Regions from separate parts of the Telluria sp. RT2P19 genome, predicted to be linked through region 2. Evidence: predicted binding sites of a transcription regulator. Region 2 holds the regulator's gene; each other region holds the start of a gene.
The links. The regulator LexA, encoded in region 2, represses DNA repair genes until DNA is damaged. The targets are predictions, from matches to a motif close to ACTGTATNNNNATACAGT.

Region 1 (3,271 bases), on a different contig from region 2:
AAAGCTCACAGGAAATGGTCGCACGCGCCTACAAGGCGCCGCTTGACTCTGCGCAACGCGGCCAAAATTCCGAAAATCGCACAACAGCCGTGCGCCCACGCCGGCTCAGCGCCCCATCACGCCACGCATCCGCAGTTCGATGTGGCCGAAGTCCATCATCTTCCAGCGTCCACCCCAGGTCAGTCCCAGCGATTCGGTCACCTGGCCGTACAGCTGGTAGCCGCGCATCGCCCATGGGTCTTTTTCCGAAATCACCAGCTTGCCGTCGCGCAGGAAGGCGCAGTCGGCGGCCAGGCCGAACTGGTGCCAGCTCTGGAAGGCGCGCGCATTGGTGACGTGGCCGCCGGCGGCCGCCAGCTCGTCCTGGCGCGCCGGGCTGCGGTAGCCTTCGAGCAGCGCCATCTCGTAGCCGTGCTGTTCCTTCATGATCTTGAACGCCAACAGCAGCCGCTGGTTGAAGTCGGGATGCAGCAAGCCCCAGTTGCGGCTGGCATTGACCAGCATCGGCCGCACCAGTTCGACCTCGGTCGTGGTGAACGCCCCGGGCGGCGGCGCCATCGGCGGCACCAGCTGTTCGCCGGCCAGCAGCGCCGCCACCTGCTCGTCGGGCAAGGCGGCGCTGCCCTCGTACGCCGGCAGCATCGCCGGATTGCTCAGGGCCAGCGCCAGCAGCGACGGGATCAGGACCGCCGGCGCGCCGATCGCCAGCAGCACGCGGTGGCGGACGAAGCCCTCCCGCAGTCCCTGCAGCACCCGCTCGCGTAGCGCCAGGGTCAGGCTGTCGCGCATGGCCGCGGCGGCGCGCGTGGCGGCATCGCGGCCGCTGACGACGCGGTCGGCCAGGCCCCGCACGGCCTGCACGCCGCGCGATACCAGGGACTGTCCGCCTGGAAAAAGAACGAGCCAAGCCAGGCCGGATGCCAGACAAACGTACAGAAGGGCGACAAAGATCAGCATCGGACTCCCCAGGATTGTTTCTAATCAGCACAGGAGAAGCCAATCTTAGGAGTAATGTCGTGCGTCCATCAGACGAAAATCAAGACAACCGCATGCATCCCCATCTGCGTCCCAACCTGATGTCGTCTTCCCGCCGCGGCGGCCATGAAGACAGCATACTTGCCAAGCTCGAGCGCGCGCCGGCGCGCCGCGGCGCGGCCGGCAACGGTGCGCGCCTGGCGTGGTATGGGATGGCGGCCGTGCTGGCGCTGGGATTGACGGCGACCCTGGCATGGCTGGCGAAAGGCGCCGTTCCGGCGCCGCTCGAGATGGCGCGTACCGAGGCAGTTCCTCCTGCGGCGGCGAGCGCGCCGCCAGCGCATGCGCCGGCCGCGACGGCCCTGATCGTCGATGCCGCGCCGGCGTCCGCCCTGGCGCCGCAGGCTGCTCCGGAGCCTGTCCTGGCGCCGCCCGCTCCGGCGCCCGTTCCTGCGCTGCGCCTGCTCGAACCGGCGGCCGCCCGGCCCGCCCCGGCCAGGCTTGCGCCGGCGCAGGTCAAGGCGCCCCCGCCACGGCGTCCGGAGCCGCGCGCGGGGGCGGGCGCCCGTCTTCGCGCGTCGGCGGCGCAAGGCCGGGCAGGAGCAGCGCCGCGCCAGTCCTCGCGGCCGCCCCGCACCGTCGACCCGGCGCGCCCGGGCGCGGCCCAGGACGACAGCGACGTCGCCCTGATCTCGGCCGTGATCTCCCACGCCGACTTCCACGCCGGGCCCGGCGAAGGCGAGGCGCCCGTCGCCTGCGCCGACGGGCCCTGCCGGACACGTCCGGCTCGCTAGCAGCGTTGTAAAAACGCCCGCGCTCGGTGCCGATGCGGGCAAACTGCCAGGCGATCGCGGCCGGAAAGCGCTATACTGTATATAAGTACAGGTGGGCGTTTGGTCATGATCAGGGTGTTGGAAAACGAGTTTTATTATCTGGATAACTTCCAGCGCGTTCTCGATTGGATCGGCGAACGCTATGGCGACCTGCTCGACGACGGCGAACACGCCTTCCTGGCCGCCTTCCCCACCCTTCCGCACAGCGCGCGCGCGCTGTTCGTGCGCATGGTCATGCGCAAGGGGAATCTGTTCCGCGCCAGCAAACTGAGCTATGCCGAGATCGGTTGCCCGGTCGAGGCCGCCAGACACCTGCTCGGCACCGGCTGGATCGAGGCCGACCCCGAGCTTACCCTCGACGAGTTGTTCGACCTGCTGTCCAAGCCCGAGCTTGCCGACGCCTTCGGCGCGCAATTGCAGCGCAAGAGCGCACGCAAGGAAGCGCAGCTCGACGCCCTGCGCCCCCTGTTCCCCGCAGCGCGGCGCTTCTCCGCCTGGCATCCGGCCTGTCCCGACGTCGCCTGGCGCATCCTGGTCAAGCCGTTGTGCGATCGCCTGCGGCTGGTCTTCTTCGGCAACCTGCACCAGGGCTGGACCGATTTCGTGCTGTCCGACCTGGGCCTGTTCCGCTACGAGACCGTCGATATCTCGCCGGCCTCGCGCGGTTTCCGCCGGCGCGTCGACGTCGACCACTACCTGCAGCTGCACGCCTGCCGCGAACGCTTTGCCGCCGGCGAGGACGTGGACGAGGTGGTGCGCGACCTGCCCCTGCACGCCTTCGACAACGACTGGCTCGAGAGCCGGCGCGAGAAGCTCGTGTTCCACATCGGCCAGCACTACGAAAAACTGAAGGATTGGGACGGCGCCTACGCCGCCTATGCGCGCTGCCGCTTTCCCGGCGCGCGATCCCGCGCAATCCGGGTGCTCGAAAAACACGAACGCTTCGACCAGGCCCACGCCCTGCTCACGCTGGCCCAGGCAGCGCCCGAAAACGAGGCCGAGCGCCAGCACCTGGCCCGTATCGCGCCGCGCCTGGCGCGTCGCCTGGGCCACGCGCGCCTGGCCCCGCGCGGCAAGACGGTCGTCGACCGCATCGACCTGCGCCTGGCGCCGCCGAATGGCGAACGCTGGGTGGAAGGCGCCGTGCGCGGCCACCTGCATCAGGACGACGCACCGGTGTTCTATGTCGAGAACGCGCTGGCCAACACCCTGTTTGGCCTGTTGTGCTGGCGCGCCGTGTTCGCCGCCATCCCCGGCGCCTTCTTCCACCCCTTCCACCGTGGTCCGGCCGACCTGCACAGCGCCGACTTCCACCAGCGCAGGCAGCCTGAATTCGCCGCCTGCCTGGCGGAGCTTGACAGTGGCAGCTATCGCGACACGATCCGCCGCAACTATCACGAGAAAACCGGCTTGCAGTCGCCGTTCGTGCACTGGGACGGCATCACGCTCGACGTCATCGAACT
Region 2 (3,271 bases):
GTGGTCGACAACACGATGACCACGCCCTGGCTGTTCCGTCCGAAGGATGTGGGCGCCGGCCTGGTGGTCAACTCGTTGACCAAGTCGATCGGCGGGCATGGCATCGCGCTGGGTGGCGCACTGACCGATACCGGCCTGTTCGACTGGGCGGGGTATCCGAACATCGCCCAGAACTTTCGCAGGCAGGCACCTGCCGCGCAAGGCATGGCGCAATTGCGCGCCAAGGCGCTGCGCGACTTCGGCGCCGCGCTGGGGCCGGAAGCGGCGCACCACATCGCGGTCGGGGCCGAGACGCTGGCGCTGCGCATGGAACGCACCAGCGCCAACGCGCTGGCGCTGGCGACGATGCTCGAAGCGGACGAGCGCGTGGCGGCCGTGCATTATCCGGGCCTGGCATCGCATCCGCAGAACGGGATCGTCAAGGCCTTGTTCCGTTCCGGTGGCTCGCTGCTCAGTTTCGAGCTCAAGCAAGAGATTGATCCGTTCGACTACCTGAACCGCCTGCAACTGGCAATCCCGGCGTCGAACCTGGGCGACAACCGGACCCTCGTGATCCCGGTGGCGCACACGATCTTCTTCGAGATGGGGCCCGAGCGGCGCGCCAGCATGGGCATCGCGGAAGGTTTGATCCGGGTGTCGGTGGGCATCGAGGACACGGACGACCTGGTCGGCGACTTCCGCCAGGCGCTGGACGCGTAAGGCGAGTAAAAGATGGGTTGATGGGGCCGGCGATAGCCGGTCTTGTCATATTTGCGGTTGAGCCCAGCCGTAAAACACGGCTATCATGGACTTTTACCAGCCCAGCCTTGCCAAGTGCCCATGAAACGATTCCTGTCCTGCCTCTCCCTTTCGGTCGCCATGGTGGCCGGCGGCGCCGCCTTCGCAGGCGAGCTCGAGGATGCCAACGCCCTGTTCGAGAAAAAAGACTACGCCGGCGCGCTCAAGATCTATACCAGGCTGGCCAACGCCGGCAATCCGCAAGCCCAGCAGCAACTGGGGCAGATGTACTGGTACGGCGAAGCCGGCGCGGTCGACGAAGCCAGGGCCAGGGAGCTGTTTGAAAAGTCGGCCGCCAAGGGCAACAAGGTCGCTGCCGATTCGCTCGCGGTCATGCAGCAGCGCGTGGAGCGCCGCGCCGAGATCGATTACTGGATCAAGGGCTACGACGGCGCCGACCTGCAGTCGGGCGAATACCGTTGCCCGTCGCCCCGCATCCCGGCGGTGTCGAAGGTGAACGACGACATCGAGCGGGTGAACAAGGCGGTGACCAACTGGCAGGATTGCTACAACAAGATGGTGACCAACCTGAACGCGCAGTCGCCGCTGACCAAGCGCATCCCGCCCGATATCGCCAAGCTGATGAACAAGCAGGAAACGGAAGCCTCGACCGCCTACCTGGAACAGGTGCGCCAGAACATCGCCGAAGGCGCGAAAGTCAATTCGAAGATGGTGCTGGCCGATTTCGCCGCCTGGCGCAGCGCGACCGAAGCCTTCGTGGAGCAGCACAATTCAGTGGTCAACAAGGCCAAGAACTAGGCTGCAAAAGGAAGCGCCGGCACATGGCCGGCGCAGGTACTTGAAGCAGATACTGCCGATTAGTTCCAGCTACGCATCAAGCCAACCGCCAGCCCCTCGAGCGCGAACTCTTCGTCTGGCGTGACCTGGATCACGCTGAAGTCGGGATTTTCTGGCAGCAGCTCGACCAGGTCGCCCGTCTTGCGGTAGCGCTTGACGGTGACTTCTTCGCCCAGGCGGGCGACGACGATCTGGCCGTTCTTGGCGCTGTCGATTTTCTTGACCGCCAGGAAGTCGCCATCCATGATGCCGGCATCGCGCATCGACCAGCCCTTTACTTTCAGCAAAAAGTCGGGCCGCGCCGCGAACATCGCGGTGTCGACGTTATAGGTCGCTTCGACGTGTTCCTGGGCCAGGATCGGATTGCCGGCGGCGACGCGCCCGACCAGCGGCAGCGACATCAGGGAAGGCGGCGGCATCGGGATCTGCACGGCGGTGGCGCCGACCAGGCGGATGCCGCGCGAAGTGCCCGGCGAAATCTCGATCGCGCCCTTGCGCGCCAGCGCTTGCAGGTGTTCTTCGGCCGCATTGGCCGAGCGGAAACCCAGTTCGGATGCGATCTCGGCCCGGGTCGGAGGGAAACCCGTGTTCTCGATCGCTTCCTTGATCAGGTTAAGGATCTGTTCTTGCCTTGCAGTGAGCTTGAGCATAAATATCTTGCGGAAACGGGTTGTAGAGGTAGACTGTATTTTTGTACAGTATTCTGCTATACGCAAGGGATATACACGAAAAAGCGCAAAAAAAGCGCACAAGAAACGAAAAACCCGCGCTTGTCCAGTGTAATTGTCGAGTGAGGGGCACTTGGAAACGCAGGTCTTGACGGCCATGTTCCCATTTCGCCCAATCCACGCTATACTAGCTGGCTGTTCCCTTCCCACACTCGTCTTGACGCCGAGGTGGGCATTTGTTTAAAACGTCCTCAAGGAGTAATGCATGCGTCATTATGAAATCGTTTTTATCGTCCATCCGGACCAGAGCGAGCAAGTCCCGGCGATGATCGAACGTTACAAGGCCACGGTGACCAGCCGCGGCGGTAACATCCATCGCGTGGAAGACTGGGGTCGCCGCCAGATGGCTTACCAGATCCAGAAGCTGCCGAAAGCACACTACATCTGCCTGAACATCGAGTGCGACAACGAGACCCTGGTCGAGCTGGAAACCGCATTCAAGTTCAATGATGCCGTCCTGCGTCATCTGACCGTCAAGATGAAGAAAGCAGAAACCGCACCGTCGCCGATGATGAAATCGGTGCAGCGCGAAGACGCAGCCAAGAGCCACCGCGCAGAAGCAGCCGCTCCTGCAGCAGCTCCAGCCGCTGCCGCTGCCTAAGTCTTTCCCAGGAATCCAGCAGCAAGCAGTAGAAGAACCGGGTGAACCAGCTCCAGCTCGTGGCGACCATCGCCGAGCGTGACGTACTGCGCTACACCCCGGCCGGCGTGCCGATCGTTTCAGCCATCCTGATGCACAGTTCGCATCAGCGAGAGGCGGGGATCGATCGCCTGGTCGAGTTCGAAGTCCCCGCGTTCGCCGCGGGCGAGATTTCGGGCAGGTTCCAAAGCGCCGAACTTGGCGCCAGCTACCGCTTCGATGGCTTCCTCGCACGGAAAAACCGCAACAGCAAAGCCCTGGTGTTTCACATCATTGATTTCAGTGCCGCCTAGTTCGGCAATTTAGATATACAGGAGCCTCAAATGGC
Region 3 (3,271 bases), on a different contig from region 2:
GGCGACGACTGGGCCAGCGCCACCGAATCGGCGAACTGGGTCTGGCTCAGCCAGCCCTGGCGCTCGACCAGGTAGCGCTGCATCTCGGACGTGGTCGAGATCGCGCCGCCGAGCGACATCATGGACAGCATCAGGAAGTGGACGAACAGGTTCAGCCAGTCATGCCAGCCGAACGCCAGGGTCGGCGCGCTCATGGCTTGAGGGCGCGCCAGGCCAGCACGCAGCCCAGGCCGCCGAGCAGGGCGATGACAAGCGCCAGCGGCACCCGGATCCAGGCCAGCAGGACGAAGCCGGCGCCAGCGATCGCGATGCAGGCCGCGAGCGGGATCACGTTCTTCGACAGGGCCACCGACATGCGCAGGCCGGTCGCGGCGATCAGGCCGGCGGCAACGGCGGCCATGCCGCGCAGGGCGCCCTGCACCTGGGGCAGGGTGGAAAACTGGGCGTAGACCAGGGCCAGGCACAGTACCAGGATCAGCGGCACGGTGAGGATGCCGGCCAGTGCGCTCATGGCGCCGGCCAGGCCGAAGTGGCGAGTGCCGATCATCATCGCCAGGTTGCAGACGTTCGGGCCCGGCATGATCTGGGCGACCGACCACTCCTCGATGAATTCCTCGTTGCTCATCCAGCGCTTGCGCTCGACGACCTGCTGCTGGATCACGGCCAGTACGCCGCCGAAGCCCTGCAGGGCGATCAGCGTGAACGATACGAACAAGTCGGTCAGCGACGCCGGACGCGGACGTTCGGGGACCGGCATGGGCAAGTCGGCTGCTGGCGAAATGGGCGTTGCCGAAGGAACGGGGGAGGGGGAAGCGCTCATTCGGCGATTATCGCCGCTCGCCGCGCGTCCTGTCCATGCGCAACCCGCGGCGGATAAAGCGCTCAGCCGCCGCCGATGCCTTCCATTACATGGCCGGTCCCGCCGCACTGCGGACAGGGTTTTCCGTCGGCCAGGGTGCCGCGGCCGGCGCAGGCGTCGCACACGTTTTCACCGGCGCCGGGCGTGCCGGGGGCGGCTTCGTCACCGGGGTTCAGGTCGGGATCGGGCTGGATGCTCATGGATGTCCTCGCGATTGGTCGTATGCAGCCGATTGTAGGCAGGAAGACAGCAGGGCGGCGCAGCGCAGCGCAGACGCCGTCGTCGGGTACGAATTGCCCTCGCATTGATACTGGTCTGACATTGACTTTGAGCGTGCATCGTCAATACTCGTGATGCCATTCATGCTATGCCAGCGACATAACTCATCGGAGACAAGCGCCATGAGCCCTTTCCGTGCCCAGGAAATCAACCAAGGCCTTGCGGCTTCCTTCGAAATCAGGCGTAACACCTGGCAGCGCGACGTCGTGACGCGCGGCATCGCCACCTTGCATGAGTCGGGCGTCATGCCCGCCGTCGAGTATCTCAAATCGCAGGGCGTGGGCGCGCGCGTGATCGAACGCGTGGTCCTCGAGCCGGAACGGCGCCGGGCGGGCGCTTGAAAGATGGCCGGCGCGACGTTTGTGCTGGCATCCGGTCGACGAATTATTTATGGCGGATAAGGTGTATGCTTAAGGCAACTGCATGTAAACCTTTGATTTTGATCGTAAACGGGATTGCCTTCCCAATAGGCAAATTGTTGAAACCCGCACCATGGGCCGCCTCCAGCGTGTCAAGCCCCCGCTTTTCCACATACTTATTCACAGACTTTGTGGATATCCAAAAAACGCCTTGATTATCCGTGACTTGGCAGGAAATGTTGAGGCCCTGGCGCATGCCGTTCCTGACGACGGTTTGATGGCGTCGGCCTGCGACGCCAACTTCTGCTTGCGGCGCTAGACTGGATAAATGTACAGTATGGCATTTCCAGATTGCTCAGCCATGTCCGCCGTCGCCGATCCGAACGCTCCACCGCCTGCCACCGACGACCCGTTCGCCTGCCTCAACCCCGAACAGCGGGCGGCGGTCGAGCATGACGTCGGCATGGCGGCGCCGCGGCCCTTGCTGGTCGTGGCCGGCGCCGGTTCCGGCAAGACCAATACGCTGGCGCACCGGGTGGCGCGCCTGATCCAGTCGGGAGCGGATCCGCAGCGCATCCTGCTGCTGACCTTTTCGCGCCGCGCCGCCACCGAAATGACCCAGCGCGCCGGTGGCGTGCTGCACCGGCTGTTCGGGCTCAAGGGGACGCGATCGCAGGTCACCTTGCCCTGGGCCGGCACCTTCCACAGCATCGGCGCGCGCCTGCTGCGCGCGTTCTCCGGCCGCATCGGCCTGGACGAGGGGTTCACGATCCACGACCGCGGCGACGCCGAAGACCTGATGGGCATGGTGCGCCACGAGATCGGCCTGAGCCGCCTTGAAAAACGCTTCCCGCTGAAAGGCACGTGCCTGTCGATCTACTCGCGCGTGGTCAATGGCCGCGAGCCGCTGGACAAGGTCTTGCAGGCATTCTTTCCCTGGTGCAGTGAATGGGAAGCGCAGCTCAAGACGCTGTTCGGCGCCTACGTCGACGCCAAGCAGGAGCAGAACGTGCTCGACTACGACGACCTGCTGCTGTTCTGGGCCGAGATGGCGGCCGACCCGGTGCTGGGGCTCGAACTGGGCGCGCTGTTCGATCACGTGCTGGTCGACGAGTACCAGGACACGAACCGCCTGCAGGCTTCCATCGTCACCGGCATGAAGCCCGACGGCCGCGGCGTGATGGTCGTGGGTGACGACGCCCAGTCGATCTATGGTTTTCGCGGCGCCACGGTGCGCAATATCCTCGATTTCTCGAGCCAGTTCTCGCAGCCGGCGCAGCTGATCACGCTGGAGCGCAACTACCGTTCCACGCAACCCATCCTGGACGCCTCCAACGCCGTGATCGGCGCCGCGCTCGAGCGTCACGCCAAGACGCTGTGGACCGACAAGGTGTCCAGCGTCAAGCCGCAGCTGGTCTTGATTCCCGACGAAGCCGAACAGGCGCGCTGGGTCTGCAACCGCATCCTCGAACAGCGCGAGGCCGGCGTCACGCTGAAGTCGCAGGCGGTGCTGTTTCGCGCCGCCAGCCACAGCGCCGCGCTGGAGCTCGAACTCATGCGCCGCAACATTCCTTTCGTCAAGTTCGGCGGCCTGAAATTCCTGGAAGCGGCCCATATCAAGGACGTGCTGGCGCTGCTGCGCTTTGCCCAGAACCCGAGCGGGCGGCTGGCCGGCTTTCGCGCGCTGCAACTCATTCCCGGCATCGGCCAGGCCACCGCCGCCCGCCTGGTCGACGCGGCCGGCACGAGCGACGATCCGGTGGCGGCGCTGGGC

Region 1: AC56KW_RS22990 (VRR-NUC domain-containing protein) is a predicted target of LexA. The motif match lies at 1,844-1,861, and genes of this name have one in related genera.
Region 3: AC56KW_RS05980 (ATP-dependent helicase) is a predicted target of LexA. The motif match lies at 1,817-1,834, and genes of this name have one in related genera.

Annotation. Positions count from the first base shown of each region.
Region 1 is NZ_JCASIL010000024.1:45,331-48,601, forward strand. Features, by position in the region: gene AC56KW_RS22980 (M15 family metallopeptidase) at 106-957, opposite strand; gene AC56KW_RS22985 (hypothetical protein) at 1,050-1,769, shown strand; gene AC56KW_RS22990 (VRR-NUC domain-containing protein) at 1,875-3,271, shown strand, end outside.
Region 2 is NZ_JCASIL010000010.1:89,524-92,794, forward strand. Features, by position in the region: gene AC56KW_RS13975 (cystathionine gamma-synthase family protein) at 1-699, shown strand, start outside; gene AC56KW_RS13980 (tetratricopeptide repeat protein) at 820-1,536, shown strand; gene lexA (transcriptional repressor LexA) at 1,596-2,225, opposite strand; gene rpsF (30S ribosomal protein S6) at 2,509-2,904, shown strand; gene priB (primosomal replication protein N) at 2,946-3,236, shown strand; gene rpsR (30S ribosomal protein S18) at 3,267-3,271, shown strand, end outside.
Region 3 is NZ_JCASIL010000003.1:387,452-390,722, reverse strand. Features, by position in the region: gene AC56KW_RS06005 (chromate transporter) at 1-194, opposite strand, end outside; gene AC56KW_RS06000 (chromate transporter) at 191-820, opposite strand; gene AC56KW_RS05995 (hypothetical protein) at 883-1,059, opposite strand; gene AC56KW_RS05990 (hypothetical protein) at 1,261-1,479, shown strand; gene AC56KW_RS05985 (hypothetical protein) at 1,523-1,753, opposite strand; gene AC56KW_RS05980 (ATP-dependent helicase) at 1,859-3,271, shown strand, end outside.